DNA from 4 places in the Streptosporangium sp. NPDC004631 genome. Region 1 is predicted to be linked to each of the others. Evidence: riboswitches for the same ligand, from Rfam matches in the RefSeq annotation. Region 1 holds a riboswitch; each other region holds the start of a gene.
What was found. A riboswitch is a leader RNA that binds a small molecule or an ion and turns the genes downstream of it on or off. The one in region 1 is predicted to bind cobalamin.
Positions count from the first base shown of each region.

Region 2: linked by a shared signal. The riboswitch ahead of ACWEF2_RS17240 (ribonucleoside-diphosphate reductase subunit alpha) and the one ahead of bluB (5,6-dimethylbenzimidazole synthase) in region 1 are both predicted to bind cobalamin.
Region 3: linked by a shared signal. The riboswitch ahead of ACWEF2_RS10120 (ABC transporter substrate-binding protein) and the one ahead of bluB (5,6-dimethylbenzimidazole synthase) in region 1 are both predicted to bind cobalamin.
Region 4: linked by a shared signal. The riboswitch ahead of cobN (cobaltochelatase subunit CobN) and the one ahead of bluB (5,6-dimethylbenzimidazole synthase) in region 1 are both predicted to bind cobalamin.

Region 1 covers NZ_JBSGCR010000016.1:148,365-152,375, forward strand. The annotation lists gene ACWEF2_RS18445 (RNA polymerase sigma factor) at 1-761, opposite strand, end outside; gene ACWEF2_RS18450 (YciI family protein) at 765-1,163, opposite strand; gene ACWEF2_RS18455 (hypothetical protein) at 1,460-1,828, shown strand; gene bluB (5,6-dimethylbenzimidazole synthase) at 1,996-2,616, opposite strand; cobalamin riboswitch at 2,653-2,848, opposite strand; gene ACWEF2_RS18465 (aldehyde dehydrogenase family protein) at 2,963-4,011, opposite strand, start outside.
Region 2 covers NZ_JBSGCR010000015.1:45,917-49,927, reverse strand. The annotation lists gene ACWEF2_RS17240 (ribonucleoside-diphosphate reductase subunit alpha) at 1-1,249, opposite strand, end outside; cobalamin riboswitch at 1,370-1,568, opposite strand; gene ACWEF2_RS17235 (Bug family tripartite tricarboxylate transporter substrate binding protein) at 1,573-2,595, opposite strand; gene glmS (glutamine--fructose-6-phosphate transaminase (isomerizing)) at 2,699-4,011, opposite strand, start outside.
Region 3 covers NZ_JBSGCR010000007.1:216,297-220,307, reverse strand. The annotation lists gene ACWEF2_RS10125 (FecCD family ABC transporter permease) at 1-706, opposite strand, end outside; gene ACWEF2_RS10120 (ABC transporter substrate-binding protein) at 703-1,707, opposite strand; cobalamin riboswitch at 1,864-2,052, opposite strand; gene ACWEF2_RS10115 (helix-turn-helix domain-containing protein) at 2,462-4,011, shown strand, end outside.
Region 4 covers NZ_JBSGCR010000001.1:348,777-352,787, forward strand. The annotation lists gene cobN (cobaltochelatase subunit CobN) at 1-1,665, opposite strand, end outside; cobalamin riboswitch at 1,775-1,973, opposite strand; gene ACWEF2_RS01365 (precorrin-3B synthase) at 2,170-3,528, shown strand; gene ACWEF2_RS01370 (precorrin-8X methylmutase) at 3,525-4,011, shown strand, end outside.

The sequences.
Region 1 (4,011 bases):
CCGCCGGTGTCGGTGCGGGCGGGGCGGCGGGCGTCGGTGAGAAGCATCAGCGCCAGAAGCCCGGCCACCTCACAGTCGTCGGGGAGCAGGTCGCGGGCCATCCGGGCCAGCCGGATCGCCTCGCGGGACAGCTCCACGCGGTGCAGGTGAGGGCCGGCGCTGCCGGCGTAGCCCTCGTTGAAGACGAGGTACAGCACGTGCAGCACCGCGCCGAGCCGCCGCGTCCGTTCCTCGGGGGCGGGCATCCGGAACGGGACGCCGGAGGCCTTGATGCGCTGCTTGGCCCGGCTGATCCGCTGGGCCATGGTCGCCTCGGGCACCAGGAAGGCCCTGGCGATCTCGGCGGTGGTCAGACCGCCTACGGACCGCAGGGTGAGGGCGATCGCCGAGGCCGCGCTCAGCGCGGGATGGCAGCACAGGAACAGCATGATCAGCGTGTCGTCCCGGTCCGTCCGGTGCGGGTCGTCCGCCGGCGGCGCCGTCCACCGGTCCGGGGGCGTCTGCGCGGCCGCCCGCTCCTCCCGGCGGCGGCGGGCCTGCTCACCGCGTAGCCGCTCGGCCATCCGGCGGGAGGCGACCTGGATGAGCCAGCCCCGAGGGTTGCCTGGCACGCCCTGTTCGGGCCACTGGGCCGTGGCGTCCAGCAGCGCCTCCTGAACCGCGTCCTCGGCGGCGTCGAAGTCTCCGAAACGCCGGGTGAGCACGCCGACGACCTGCGGCGCCAGTACGCGCAGCAGGTCGTCGGCGGCCGGGGTGTTCAGCGGTCAGAGCTCCTCGGGCGGGCCCGACATCACCTGGCGCACCTCGATCGGCATGTTCAGCGGCCTGCCGCCGGGCCCGGGCGCGGCCGAGACGTACGCGGCGAGGTCGATCGCCCGCTCCAGGCTCTCGCAGTCGACGATCCAGTAGCCGACCAGGAACTCCTTGGTCTCGGGGTAGGGGCCGTCGGTGACGACGGGGGCGCCGCCGTCACCGGCCCGCACGATCCTGGCCTGTCCCGGATCGGCCAGCCCCTGCGCGTCCACGAACTCCCCCGCCTCGACGAGTCTGCCGTTCGCCTCGTGCATGAACGCGATGTGGGCCTTGAGGTCCTGCGGAGGCCAGGTGTCGACCGGCGGGAGGCCGCTCTGCGGACCGAACTGCATCAGCAGCATGTACTTCATGTTCGCGCTCCTCAACCTTCGTGCGCTCTCGTCAGCGCTTTCGGGTGTAGGTCGAAGCAGACCCTCGTATTCTCGACATCCCCGCGAGGATACGAGAAAAAAGTCATTCGAACTCCGGTTGCCGTAGAATTCCGCCCCATGGCGACTGGTCCGTGTCTCTGTTCGGACAACCGGCCCTCGGTGGCCGGCGTCTACTCTCCGCCCCTTCCTTGTAGCCAGGAGCTATCTTGCGGAGAATCACTCCACTTGCCTTATTTACTGCCCTTATGGCGGGATGTTCCGGTTCGCAGGAGCCCTTGCCCATCACTCCCGGCACCGGTGTCAGCCCGCGCAACAGAGCGGCCTGTGTGCAGTACGAGCGGGCGCTGTACGACCTCGACGAGACCATCGCCAGTGACCTCATCCCGATCGTCCTGCAGATTCACACCTACGACGGGGAGAAGGCCGTACGTGAGGCGGCCGAGTCGGCGGACGAGGAGGCCGGCCAGGCCATGGAGCACACCGCTTCGGCGCTCGCGGTGCTCGGCACGGCCGTCACCGAGACCTATGCCTCCTCCGGAGGGCTGGACGTCGACCGCGAGCTGGCCGCCCTGAGGGCGTCCGTCGACGCCGTGCGCCTGTTGTGCGCCGGGACCGGTTCGCCGGTGACCGTGGCGATCCCGTAGTCCGGACGCGAGAGTCTCCGGCCCCTCCCCGCCGGTACTCCGTGGCCGTTCGAGATCGCGGTTGGGATCCGCGCCGATAGTGGCGTCGCCGGGCCCGGCCACGGGGGTGGCGTCGCCGCCGTGGCCGGTACGGGATCCCCTCCGCGGAGCGGGCCGGGGCGGACGTCTCACCAGCGTTCGTGATGAACCGCGGTGCGCAGCGCGACGCGACTGCGCCACCCGTGGCGCTCCAGGTCGGGCACCGCCTCGACATGGAAGACCGGCCCCAGGCACAGCCAGGCCACCGGGCGGATCTCAGCGGGGATGCCGAGCAGCCGCCGTACGAACGGTTCGCGGTAGAACGACACCCAGCCGACCCCCATGTTCTCGGCGGTGGCGGCCAGCCACAGGTTCTGGATGGCCAGGCAGACCGAGTACAGGCCGGCGTCGGCGATGGCGTGCCGGCCAAGGACCGCGGGGCCGCCCCGCCCGGCGTCGTAGGTGACGACCACCGACAGGCTCGACTCCAGCACCCCGTCGATCTTTATCCGGGCGAACCGCTCCGCCTCGCTCCCGGTGAGGGACGCCGCGAAGACGGCTCGCTCCCGCTGGACGTGATCGTGAAAGGCCTGACGGGTATCCCGGTCCCTTACCAGGACGAAGTCCCACGGCTGGGACAGTCCCACACTGGGGGCCGCGTGTGCGGCGCCCAGCACGCGCTCAAGGACGTCGTCGGGGACGGGCTCGCCGCTGAACTGGGCCCGCACGTCACGGCGGCGGTGGATGACGTGATAGATGTCGGTGTTCACAGGGCAGGCTCCCGCTGCGTCATGCCACCTCGGCGGGTGGCAGGTGAGAGCGAGGCCGGTCTTCGGACTCTCGGATCTACGCCTTCACCGTCCGCCTTCCCAGCCCGAAGGCCAGTGGCCGCACGCGTGTGCATGGACGGCAGCTCCCCGATCACCGCGGCGGGCCCGTGCCGGAATCACACCGGCTTCCCGATTCTCCTCCCCGGGGAGGCACCTCGCGTCAGTTCATGCCACCCGCGACTGTAGCGCAGCTCGCGGGTACGGTCCGGGTGTCGCCGGGCCGTACCCCGTCCGGGGCCGGACCGGCCGGCGGGGCGTGGGGATACCCCGCCGGATCCGGCGGCCCTTATCCGCTGACCTGTACGAGGTGCTTGATCTCCTGGAACTCCTCCAGCCCGCGCACACCGTTGAGCCGGCCCAGCCCGCTCTGCTTGAACCCGCCCTCCTCGAACTGGTCCAGCACGACCGCCCAGGCGTTGCACCACACGGTTCCCGCCTCCAGTTCCCGGGCGACCCGCAGGGCCCGGTCGCCGTTGGCCGTCCACACCGAGGCGGCGAGGCCGTACTCGGTCGCGTTGGCGCGGCGGACGGCGTCGGCCTCGTCGTCGAAGACCTCGAACGTCGCCACGGGGCCGAACAGCTCCCGCTGGATCAGCGGCGAGTCGATGTCGTCGACACCGAGCAGGGACGGGCGGTGGTAGGCGCCCCGGCTGAGCGGGCCGTCCTCGACCGGGCCGCCGCGCACGATGACCTCCGCGTGCGGTGCCGCGTCCGCGATGATCGCCTCGACGCGGCGCGCGTTCGCCATGTCGATCATCGGGCCCATCTCGCTTGCCGGATCGTCACCGGGACCGACGACCACCTTCTCCAGGGCGCTCGCCAGCCGCTCGCGGACCTGGCCGGCGATTCCGGCCTGGACCAGGATCCGGCTGCCCGTCATGCAGAACTGGCCGCTGAACGTGGTGATCCCCTTGACGAGGGTGGGCACCACCCGGTCGAGGTCGGCGTCGTCGAACACGATCATCGGCGTCTTTCCGCCGAGTTCGAGCGAGAGCCGCTTGAGGGACGCGCCCGCCGCCTCCATGATCTTGCGGCCGACCTGGGTGCTGCCGGTGTAGCTGACGACGTTCACCTGGCCGGACTGGACGAGCCGCTTCGCGCCCTCGTCCCCGGACTCGGTGAACAGGTTCAGCACCCCGGCGGGCAGGGAGGCGACCTCGGCGACGACCCGGGCCATCGCGTGGTTGACCAGCGCCGTCTGCGCGGGCAGCTTGACCACCGCGGTACAGCCGGCCGCCAGGGCCGGGGCGAACGACCGGACGGCCAGGATGACCGGTGAGTTCCACGGGACGATCACGCCGGCAACGCCGATCGGCTGCCGCAGCGCCATGGAGA
Region 2 (4,011 bases), on a different contig from region 1:
GGCCGTCCAGGTGGGCGGCGAGGTTGATCGATCCGAGGTTGCACACGGCGGTCTCGGCGTCGCTGGTGACCTCCAGGATCTCGGTGCAGAGGTTCGACAGGTGGATGACGTTCTCGGGCCGGGCCGTCTGGTTGGAGGTCCGGTTGGCTGCGTCCTTGAAGGTCATCCAGCCGTTGCCGGTCTGGGCGAGGGTGCGCATCATGCGGCCGTACAGGGCGCGGGCCGGGATCTGCTTGACGAACCGGCCCTCGGCCTCGGCGGCCCGGTAGGCCTCCTCGAACGCGGCGCCGTACAGGTCGGTGAGGTGCGGGACCTCCTTGGGGTCGAACAGCGACCACACGCCGTCGGCCTCGACCCGGCGCATGAACTCGTCCGGGATCCAGTTGGCGAGGTTCAGGTTGTGGGTGCGGCGGGCCTCCTCGCCGGTGTTGTCGCGCAGTTCGAGGAACTCCTCGACGTCGGCGTGCCAGGACTCCAGGTAGACGCAGGCCGCGCCCTTGCGGCGTCCCCCCTGGTTGACCGCGGCGACGCTGGAGTCCAGGGTGCGCAGCCACGGCACGATGCCGTTGGAGTGGCCGTTGGTGCCCCGGATCAGCGAGCCGCGCGAGCGGACGCGGGTCCAGGCGATGCCGATCCCCCCGGCGTACTTCGACAGCCGCGCGACCTGCCCGTACCGGTCGTAGATGGACTCCAGCTCGTCCCTCGGGGAGTCGAGCAGGAAGCAGGACGACAGCTGGGGCCTGCGCGACCCGGAGTTGAACAAGGTGGGCGAGCTGGGCAGGTAGGACAGGGTCGCCATGAGCGCGTACAGCTCGGCGGCCTCCTCGACCGTCTCCGACAGGCCGCAGGCCACCCGGAGGAAGAAGTGCTGGGGGCGCTCCAGGACCTTCCGGGTCTCGGGGTGGCGCAGCAGGTAGCGGTCGTAGACCGTGCGCAGCCCGAAGTACTCGAAGCGGGCGTCGGCGTCCGGTGCCACCAGCGCGTCGAGCACGGCGGCGTTGGCGGTCACGAACGCGGCCAGCCCGTCCTGGACGAGCCCGGCCGCGTGGGTCGCGGCGACGGACTCGGAGAAGGTGCGGACCCCGTTCCCGGCCGCCTCGTCGGCGATCAGCTCGGCCAGCAGTCCGGCGGCCACCCTGGAGTTCTCCGGGTCGGTGATCACCCGGGCCGCGGCCTCCTCGATGGCCAACCGGCGGTCTGCCGGGTTCCGCCCGATCTCCTCGGCGACGTCGACCAAGGTCTGTGTCACGTGCTACCCCTCGCGCGTTCGTATTCCCCGCACGGCTCTCAACCGGAAGGGACGCACGCGTCACAGACGGTTCCGGGCACGCCGGACCGCCTCGCTCCGCGGGCCCTCCCACGAGGCCCTGGACCAATCACGTCACCGGCAGGTTTTCGGACTCGCGGGCGCCTGGCGCATGCCTACTGGCCGTCGCTTCCCAGGCAGACCTCACCCAGTGCTTCATGACGGCGGTCGTTCCCGCTCACCGCTGCGGGGCAGTCCCGGACTTTCACCGGGTTCCCTCTTACCTCGCCCCGATGGGCGAACCAGCAACGACCAGGATCCTACATCTAGTGCCGCCCGACGCAACTACCCCAACAACTTGTGTCGATAGACCTCATTAATCCAAGCTCGTTGAGCACTCCCCGGGTACGGCGGGTCTCGGTGACGAGCCACTGACGAAAATCGTCGCCGCTCAGGTAGACCCGGTTCCAGCCGTTGGCCGCGCAGACGGCCTGCCAGCGGGGCGAGGCGTCGATCCGGTCGCACAGGGCGAGGGCCTCCTCCCGGTCCCCGGCGCTCATGCCGCGCGGGCCGAGCAGCCCGCACCAGTCGGTGTACTCCAGCCGGACCTCCCGCTCCATCAGCGTCGGCGCGTCGATCCCCTCGATCCGCTCGGCGGAGGAGACCACCAGCGGCCGCACGCGGCCCGCGGCGATGTCCGGCATGAAGGAGCGCGCCGACCCCAGGATCGCGGCCACCCGGCCCTCGTAGAGCGCCTCGGCGGCCTCTGCTCCGCCGGAGTATCCCGCGTAGTCGAGCAGCCGGACGTCCACCCCCAGGCACCTGCCGATCATGCCGTAGAGCACGTGGTCGGAGCCCCCCTCCAGCCGTCCGCCCACCATCATCTCGGCCGGGTTGCGGCGGAGCACCGCGGCGAAGTCCTCGAAGCTGCGCAGCAGGGAGTGCGCCGGGACGACCAGGGCGGCCCAGTCGCCGACCAGCCGGGCCAGCGGGGTGGTGGCCTCCGTCACGGAGTCGGCGTTGGCGATCTCCGCCCCGGCCACCATCGGCATGCCGGTGAGGAGCAGCCTGCCCTCGCGCGCGAACGCGCCCCGGGTGGCGGTGAACGCGCTCAGCGCGGCCACCCCCACGTTGCCCGGGTAGTTGCTCACCTCGACCGCCCGCGCCAGTCCCTCCCCGCGCAGGACCGCGGCCAGCGCGCGGGCGGTCCGGTCCCAGCCCTGCCCCCGCCCCGCGGGCGCGACGATGGTGAGCCGGCCCGCCGGCGCCGCGCCGGAGTCGCCCGCCCTGCCGCAGCCGCCGGCGGCCATGACCCCCAGCGCGAGCGCAAGGAACCGCCTACGGTACATAAGCGTCCTTCCGCCGAGATCCCCCAGACCCCTCAACACTTCACGTTACAGGCATGTCACCATCTGTCACATGCCGGGGGTCACCGTCGGCGGACGGCGGGCATCACTCCACGGTGACGCTCTTGGCCAGGTTGCGAGGCTTGTCCACATCGCGGCCCAGCACCACGGCGGCGTGGTAGGCGAAGAGCTGGAGCGGGATCGACAGCAGGATCGGGTCCAGCTCGGTCTCGTTCCTGGGCACCACGACGCAGTCGTCGGCAAGCCTCGGGTCGGCCGTACGATGCCCGACCATGAGCACCCGCCCGCCGCGCGCGCGGATCTCGCCCAGCGTGGTGAGGTTCTTGTCCAGCAGCTCGTCGTCCGGGACGATCGCCACGGTCGGCATCTCCGGGCCGATCAGCGCCAGCGGCCCGTGCTTGAGCTCACTGGCCGGATAGGCCTCGGCGTGCACGTAGGAGATCTCCTTGAGCTTCTGCGCGCCCTCCCTGGCCACCGGATATCCCCGGACCCGGCCCACGAACATCATGCTCGGCGAGTCGGCGTACTTACGCGCCAGCTCCGCGATCCGCGGCTCCAGCGCGAGGATCTCCTCGATCTGCCCGGGGAGCGCGCGCAGCCCCTCGCAGATGCGGCGGCCGTTCGCCGGCGACAGGTCGCGCACCCGGCCCAGGTGGAGGGCCAGCAGCGCGAAGGCCACCGCGGTCGAGGTGAACGCCTTGGTGCTCGCCACCGAGACCTCGGGCCCCGCGTGCAGGTAGAGGCCGCCGTCGCACTCCCTGGCGATCGCGCTGCCGACGGTGTTGACGATGCCCAGCACCCGGCCGCCCTTGCGCTTGAGCTCCTGGACGGCGGCGAGGGTGTCGTAGGTCTCCCCCGACTGGCTGATCGCCACGTACAGAGTGTCGGCCTCCACGACCGGGCTGCGGTAGCGGAACTCGCTGGCGGGCTCGGCGTCGGCCGGGATCCGCGCCAGCTCCTCGATGAGCTGGGCGCCGATCTGCCCCGAGTAGTAGGCGGAGCCACAACCGATGATCTTCACCCGGCGGAACGACCTGGTCTCCCGCGCGTCCATGTTGAGGCCGCCCAGGTGGGCGATGTGGAAACGGTCGTCCAGGCGTCCGCGCAGCGTCCTGGCCACGGTGTCGGGCTGCTCGGAGATCTCCTTGAGCAGGTAGTGCTCGTAGCCGCCGGTGTCGTAGTGCCCGGCGTCCCAGTCGACGGTCAGCGGCTCCTTGGCCGTCTCCCGCGCGTCGCTGGCGAAGGTGTGGAACCCGTCGGCCCTCAGCACCGCGAGCTCACCGTCCTCCAGGTGGACCACCTGGCGGGTGTAGCGGACCAGCGCGGACACGTCGGAGGCGGCGAACATCTCCTTCTCCCCGATGCCCAGAACGATCGGGCTGCCGTTGCGCGCCACGA
Region 3 (4,011 bases), on a different contig from region 1:
GCAGCACGCCGGTGCCGAGCAGGACCGCCGCGGCGGGGATCCAGACGAGGTCCCAGGTGGTGCCGGCCAGGCCGCCCAGCATCCAGCGCAGCGCCGACTCGGTCTTGCGCGGATCACCCGAGGTGATAATCAGGTAGCCGGCGACGGCCGAGAGGACCTCGGCCGTGGCGACCCCGGACAGCACCAGCCGTACGGTGGTCATCCGCCCCCCGGTGCGGGCCAGGAAGTAGACCAGCACGAGCGCCAGGAAAGCGCCGGCGAAGGCGGCCAGCGGCAGCGAGAACGCACCGAACAGCGAGATGTTGAAGACCATGACGACGACCGCGCCGACCGTCGCGCCCGAGGACACCCCGAGCAGCATCGGATCGGCCAGCGGATTGCGCACCAGCGCCTGCAGGGCCATCCCGCACACCGAAAGCCCCGCGCCCACCACGCCGCAGAGCAGGATGCGAGGGACCCGGACGTCCATCACGATCGTCTCCCTGACCGGCGTCCAGGTGGGCTCGGCCAGAGGCGCGTACAGCCGGTGCAGCAGGACGGCCCACACCTCACCGAGCGGCAGGCGCACCGAGCCGACCGCGATCCCTGCCGTGGCGGCCATCGCCACGGCGACCGCGAGCGCCGCCAGGACCAGCGTGTACGGCACACGCCCGCGGCCACCGGCGGCCGTGACCGTCGGCGCCCGGAAGGTGGCGATCTTGGTCACGCGAAGCGGTCCGGGTGGATCTGACGGGCCAGCGACTCCACACCGGAGGGCACCCGCACGCCGAGCACCGCCGACGACAGCGGCAGCACCGCGAACCGCCGGTTTTTGATCGCGGGTACGTCCTTGAGCGCCGGGTTGGCGAGCAGGAACCTCTTCTTGCCCTCCAGGGGCTCGTCGCCGTAGTCATAGATGACGATCACGTCGGGTGCCCGCTCCGCGACCTGCTCGAAGGAGACGTCTCCGAAGGACTTGGGAAGGTCGCCGAACAGGTTCGTCCCACCGGCCAGCTTGATCATCTCGTTGCCGATACCGGCTCCGCCCGCGGTGAAAGCGGTCTTTTCGCCGCTGTCGTAGACGAACACCTTGACCGGGCCGGCCCCGTCGATCTTCTTCTTGACGCCGTCCAGCACACCGCGCATCGCGGTGATCTGCCGCTCGGCGCGGTCGGGCACACCGAAGATCCCGCCGATCGCCCGGATCTCGTCCTCGGCCCGGGTCACGGTCACCGGGCCGGTCGGGCATCCTTCGACGTTGACGTGGGAGTTGATCCCGGCCCTGGCCAGGACGGCCCGGCCGCGCCCCTCTTTCTCGTCGAAGGCGCTGTTGAACCCGCCGTAGACGAAGTCGGGCTCGACCGACAGCAGCGCCTCGTAGGAGGGGTACTCCTTGGCGAGCACCTTGATCCCCCTGTAGGCGGCCCCGTACTCGGGAAGGATCCTGTCGTCGAGGTAGGCGGTCGCCACCATCGACTTCTCCAGCCCCAGGGCGAGCATGATCTCGGTGGCGTGCTGGTTGAGCGCCACCGCCCGCCGCGGTGGCCTCTGGAAGGTGGTCGTCACGCCGCAGTTGGTCACGGTGAGGGGGAAGCCCGCGACGGCCGAACCGGCGGAGGACGAGCTCGCGGCAGGAGAGGCGCCGGGGTGCGTGCCGGCGCCGCAGCCGGTCACCAGCGGGGCGGAGGCGAGGAGCAGGAGGAGGGGAAGCGAGCGTCGGCTCGTCATGAACGGGGTCCTTTCACCCACGGGCTGAACCCGATGAGCGGGGCGAGGGGCCGGATCACCGAAGGAGGCTCATGACGCGCGCAGCCCGAAGGACCTCATGCCGGATGGGCGACATGGCGATCACCGTTCCTCTCTTGGGGAGATCCGCCCCAATTTCTACGAGGAGGCGACCGCGTGAGTCTCCTGGCTCTCGGGTCGACGCTCGTCCCGGCCTTCCCACCCGATCATCCGGGCAGTGGCCTGTTCGGGATCCGCTCACCGATCACAGTGGCGGGACCGCACCGGATTCACACCGGTTTCCTCGATCCGCCGTCGCCTACCCCCACATCGTCTCACAGGCAAAGAGAGGATCACAGGCGGCCAAAACCACGAATTCCATACTCCCGCCGGAGAACCCCGCCGACGTCGACCTCCGGGTCCGCGCCCCGGCCGGGTCTCCTCGTCTCGTCATACGGCCTCGCGCTCCGCCGCCTCCGAGTCCGTACCGCGGGCGCGGAGGGCGAACAGGACGGTCAGCGCGCCCGGCGCGACACCGCCGCGCCACAGGGGACCCGGCCCTCGGATCCGATAGGGGCTCCACGCCTACCGACGGGGATCATTCATATCCGATCGTGCATGATTATCCAACTAAGTGCCAATCAGATGCTAAATATCTGAATTGACCTCATTGAGATCGCCTCGATGGCAAAGGTACTGTCTGGGCATGTCTCCCAGCGGTTATCCCCCCACCACGGAATCACTGGAAGCAGCGCCTGTGACGCTGGCAGGTCTCGTCCACGCCCTGCTCCGCGATGACCCTGATCAAGACATACAGGTCGCGATCGATCACGTGGCCGCGTCGACGCGGCTCAGCGAGGAGACGCTGCACCTGGTGCGGCGGTTGGGCAACGAACTCGATCGTCTCCGGATGCGGGCGAGGAACCTGGAGATCCTCTACGACACAGCGGGCGACCTGTCGGCGTTGCAGGACCTTGAGGACGTCCTCCTGGCCATCGTGCGCAGGGGCCGCAGCATCCTCGGCACGGACGTCGCCTACCTCATGCTCATTGACGACGAACGCGGGGACGCCTACATGCGGGTGAGCGAGGGCGCGATCGGCAAGGAGTTCCACGAGATCCGCCTGTCCCTTGGCGCCGGTCTGGGTGGAGTGGTCGCGCAGACCGCGAGACCACTGTGGACAGCCGACTACCTCGCCGATCCACGGTTCGTGCACGCGGTGGACAACGAGGTGGAGGACGACGCTCTTGTGGCCATCCTCGGGGTGCCCCTGCTCCTCGGCCCCCGGGTCATCGGCGTGTTGTTCGCCGCCGACCGTCATTCCCGGACCTTCTCGCACGACGAGGTGTCCCTGCTCGGATCCCTCGCGGCCCATGCGGCGATCGCGATCCGGTCGGCGTCACTGCTTGAGGAGACCCGGCGCTCCCTGGCCGAACTGACCACCGCGAAGCTTATGGTCGAGGCCCGGAACGAATCGCTTCGCCGTACCTCCGAGATGCACGAACGGCTCACCCGGCTGCTGCTGGCCGGGTCCAACGAAGTCGACATCGCATCCGCCGTCGTCGAGGTCATCGACGGCACCCTGCTCGTGCTGAGTCCCTCCAGCCGTCTGCTGGCGCGCGCGGGCCGGCCCGCCGGGGTCGCGGACATCGACGACCCGGAACCGAACTCGGTGCTCAGCGGCGCGGACGGGCTCCGGTTGCTCGAGTCCCTGCCCGCCGACGCGCACCTGCGGGGATCGTGGACCGGCCGGGTGCACGGGCTGCCGTGCCGGTTCGTTCCGATCGCGGCCGGCACGACGCATCTCGGCTGGCTGTTGTTCTTCGGTCCTCAGCTCGACGAGATCGATACACGCTCGTTGGAGAACGCCGCGACCGTGACCGCCCTGTTGTGGCTCATCCGGCGAGCGAACGACGAGGCCGAGAACCGTCTCCGGCACGAGATTCTCGCCGAGATCCTCAGCGGGAGGCTGACGGAGCCGGAGAGCGCCTACCGCCGCGCCGAGATGCTCGGGGCGGACCTCCGAGGCGCGCTGACCGTGGTGACAGTGCTACCCGGCGATCGGCAGCCGCGCGCACACATGGAACGGATTCTCCTGGCCCACGCCAAGGAGCACGGTGGCCTCGTGGCGAGGATGACCGACCGATTCGTCCTGGCGTTCCCCGGGACCGAGCCGTCCGCCACGACCGAGTCGCTGCTCACCCGGCTGCGACGGGCGGACCCTCCGACGAGCAGCTTCACGGTCGGCGTCGAGAGGTCCGGCACCGGTCTCCCGTCCCTTCCCGAGGCCGAGAACAGGTCGCACCG
Region 4 (4,011 bases), on a different contig from region 1:
ACCGGGGTCGTTGACCAGGAACGGATAGACGAGCGGCAGGTCTCCCAGCGCGGCGTCGGGGCCGCAGGAGGCCGACAGCCCGGTGGACTTGCCGGGCAGCCACTCCAGGTTGCCGTGCTTGCCCACGTGCACCACGGCGTGCGCGCCAAAGCCGTCGGACAGCCAGCGGTAGGCCGCCAGGTAGTGGTGGCTGGGCGGCAGGTCGGGGTCGTGGTAGATCGCGATGGGGTTCTCCCCGAACCCCCTGGGCGGCTGCACCATGACCACGACGTTCCCGGCGCGCAGCGCCGCCAGCACGATCTCGCCGTCCGGGTCGCGCGAGCGGTCCACGAACAGCTCGCCGGGGGCCGGCCCCCAGTGCCGCTCCATCCGCGAGCGCAGGTCCGCGGGGAGCGTGGCGTACCAGTCGCGGTACCGGCCGGCCGCGATGCGCACCGGGTTGCCGGCGAGCCGCTCCTCGGTGAGCCAGTCGGGGTCCTGGCCGCCGGCCGCGATCAGCGCGTGGATCAGCGCGTCGCCGTCCTGCTCGGTCACGCCGGGCAGCTCGCCCTCGGCGCCGACGCGGTAGCCGTGCTCGCGCATCGCGGCCAGCAGCCGCACCAGGCTGGCCGGGGTGTCCAGGCCGACCGCGTTGCCGATCCTGGAGTGCTTGGTGGGGTAGGCCGACAGCATCAGCACGATCCGCCGCTCGGCGGGCGGGACGTGCCGGAGCACGGCGTGCCCGACGGCGATGCCGGCCACCCGCGCGGCGCGCTCGGGGTCGGCCGCGTAGACGGTCAGCCCGTCCTCGTCGATCTCCTTGAAGGAGAAGGGGACCGTGATGATGCGCCCGTCGAACTCGGGGATGGCGACCTGGGTGGCCGCGTCGAGCGGGGACAGTCCGTCGTCGTTCCCCTCCCAGGACGCCCGGCTGCTCGTCAGGCAGAGGCCCTGGAGGATCGGCACGTCCAGCTCGGCGAGCGCGCCGACGTCCCACGCCTCGTCGTCCCCACCGGCCGACGCGGTGGCCGGGCGGGTACCGCCGGCGGCGAGCACGGTCACGACCAGGGCGTCCACCGTGCGCAGCGCCTCCAGCAGGCCGGGCTCCGCGCTGCGCAGCGAGGCGCAGTAGACGGGCAGCGCCCGGCCTCCGGCGTCCTCGACGGCCGAGCAGAGGGTCTCGACGAAGGCGGTGTTCCCGGAGACGTGGTGGGCCCGGTAGTAGAGCACCCCGACGACCGGCCCGTCCTCGCGGCGTGCCCGGCGCTCCAGCACGCCCCAGCCGGGCGTGGGTTCGGGCGGGGCGAACCCGTGACCGGTCAGCAGCAGGGTGTCCGACAGAAAGCGGTGCAGCTCGGCGAGGTTGGCCGGTCCGCCGTGGGCGAGGTAGGCGTGCGCCTCGGCACAGACCCCGCCCGGCACGGTGGACAGCTCCATCAGCTCGGCGTCCGGCGCCTGCTCGCCGCCGAGCACGACGACGGGCCGGGGCCCGGCGAGCAGGGCGTCCAGCCCCTCCTCCCAGGCACGGCGCCCGCCGAGCAGCCGGACCACGACCAGGTCGGCGCCCTCCACCAGGAGCGGCAGGTCCTCGGCGAGGAGCCTGGCGGGGTTGCCCAGCCGGTAGTCGGCGCCGCTCGCGCGGGCACTGAGCAGGTCGGTGTCGGAGGTCGAGAGCAGCAGGATCACGCGCCACGCTCCACGCGGGGCGGAGCGGTACGGCTCGGCGCCGCCAGGGGCGGACGGGGGAACGGCGAAAAACGCACGGGGCTTCCTCCCTCGGGGTCCTCGCCCCGGGTCGTCGTCGGCTACGACGGCTGGAGTCTCCTGGCTCCCGGATCGACGCTCCTCCCAGCCTTCCCGTCCGTCGCCGGACAGTGGCCTGGATGGGGTTCGCTCCCCGGTTACAGTGGCGGGACCGCGCCGGACTCACACCGGCTTCCTCCCTTTGCCGTCGCCAACGATGAGACTACGGCAGCGTCCTTCCGGCAGGAAACCGGTATGGGAGCCCGGTTCCCCGGCGGAGGAGGGGGGCCGTAGCGTGCCGCGGCGGCCGACGACGCCGCCGGAGGGTGCCGCCTGGGCGGCGGCCGCGGGCGGAAGACCTCGGGGGCAGGGCCTACCATCCTCAACGTGCAGATTGGCGACTTTTCCCGGCGATCGCGAGCCGACGCCTGCCCCGGAGCACTTCAGGTGCACGCCGCCGCCGACGGAGGGCTGGCGCGGATCAGGGTGCCCGGGGGCCGGTTGACGGCCTCCCGGCTCCGCGAGCTCGCCGGGGCCGCCGCCGGCTGTGGGAGCGGCGTCATCGAGCTGACCTCGCGGGCGAACGTCCAGGTGCGCGGGCTCGGCGACGGGGCGGAGACCGGTTTCGCGGCCCGGATGGCGACCGCCGGGCTGCTGCCCTCGCTCACCCACGAGCGGGTCCGCAACATCCTCGCCTCCCCGCTGACCGGCTGTGACGCGCGAGGGACACTCGACGCCGGCCCGCTGGTCGACGAGCTGGACCGGCGGCTGTGCGCCCGGCCGGGCCTCGCCGGACTGCCGGGGCGTTTCCTGTTCGCGCTGGACGACGGCCGGGGCGACGTGGCCTGGCTCGGCCCGGACGCCGGGATCCTGCCGACCGGCGCCGACGAGGCCGCCCTGATCCTGGCGGGTGCCGACAGCGGCCTGCGCGTGCCGGTGGGCTCGGCGGTGACCGCCCTGCTGGCCGCCGCCGAGGCGTTCCTGGCCGAGCCCGCCGCCGAGGGGGGGCGTGCCTGGCGGATCGGCGAACTGCCCGGCGGCGCCGAGCGGGTCGCGGCCCGGGTCCGCGCCGCCCTGCCGCGCTCCGCCGGTGGATCCGCCGGCGTGGTACCGTCCCCGGCCGCCGAGCGGCTGCGTGGCGAGCCGTCCGCCGCGGGCCGGGAGCCGGTGGGGGTGATCGAGCTGCCCGGCGGCCGGGTGGCGCTCGGGGTCGCGGTGCCGCTGGGACGGCTGGCCGCCGCCCAGGCGGAGTTGCTCGCCGACCTGGCGACCGGCGGCGAGGTACGGCTGACGCCCTGGCGCGGGGTGGTCCTGAGCGGCATGGACCGTGACCAGGCCGCGCGGTCGGCCGCCCTGCTCACCGCCGCCGGCCTGGTCACCGACCCCGCCTCGCCCTGGATCGGCGTGACGGCCTGCGCCGGCCGTCCCGGCTGCGCCAGGTCACTGGCCGACGTGCGGGCCGACGCCGCCCGGTCCGTTCTGCCGCCTCTGGAGCGGTTCACGTCTCCGGGGGGCCGTACCGCGGTCCCGGGCGGCGCCTTCGGATCCGGCGACCGAGGCCGGGGGGACCCCCCGGGCGGTGGAGTGCCGGGGGCCGCCCCGGGTGCGGCGGGCTCCCCGCGCCCCGGTACGCTCCCCGTGCACTGGGCGGGCTGTGAGCGGCGCTGCGGCCGCCCCGGGGGACGGGTCGCGGAGGTGGTGGCCACCGCCGGCGGCTATCACGTGGCCCTGGACGGCCGGGGACTGGACTGTGCGGGCATCGAGGAGACCACGGCCGCGGTGACGGCCCTGAGGGGGAAAATGTGATCGACTACGTCCGGGACGGCGCGGAGATCTACCGCCGTTCCTTCGCGACCATCCGCGCCGAGACCGATCTGGGCGGCCTGCCGGCGGACGTCGCCCGGGTGGCGGTCCGCATGATCCACGCCTGCGGGATGGTCGACCTGGTCACCGACCTGGGGTGGTCGCCCGGCGTGGTGGCGTCGGCGGGCGCGGCGCTGCGCGCGGGTGCCCCGGTGCTGTGCGACGCGACGATGGTGGCCTCCGGGGTGACCCGCCGCCGCCTCCCCGCGGACAACCCGGTCGTCTGCACGCTGGGCGACCCCCGCGTGCCGGAGCTCGCCGAACGGCTGGGCACCACCCGCAGCGCCGCGGCGCTCGAACTCTGGCGCGACCGGCTGGCGGGGTCGGTGGTCGCGATCGGCAACGCGCCGACCGCGCTGTTCCGGCTGCTGGAGATGGTCGAGGAGGGGGCCGGGCGACCGGCCGCCGTGCTCGGGATCCCTGTCG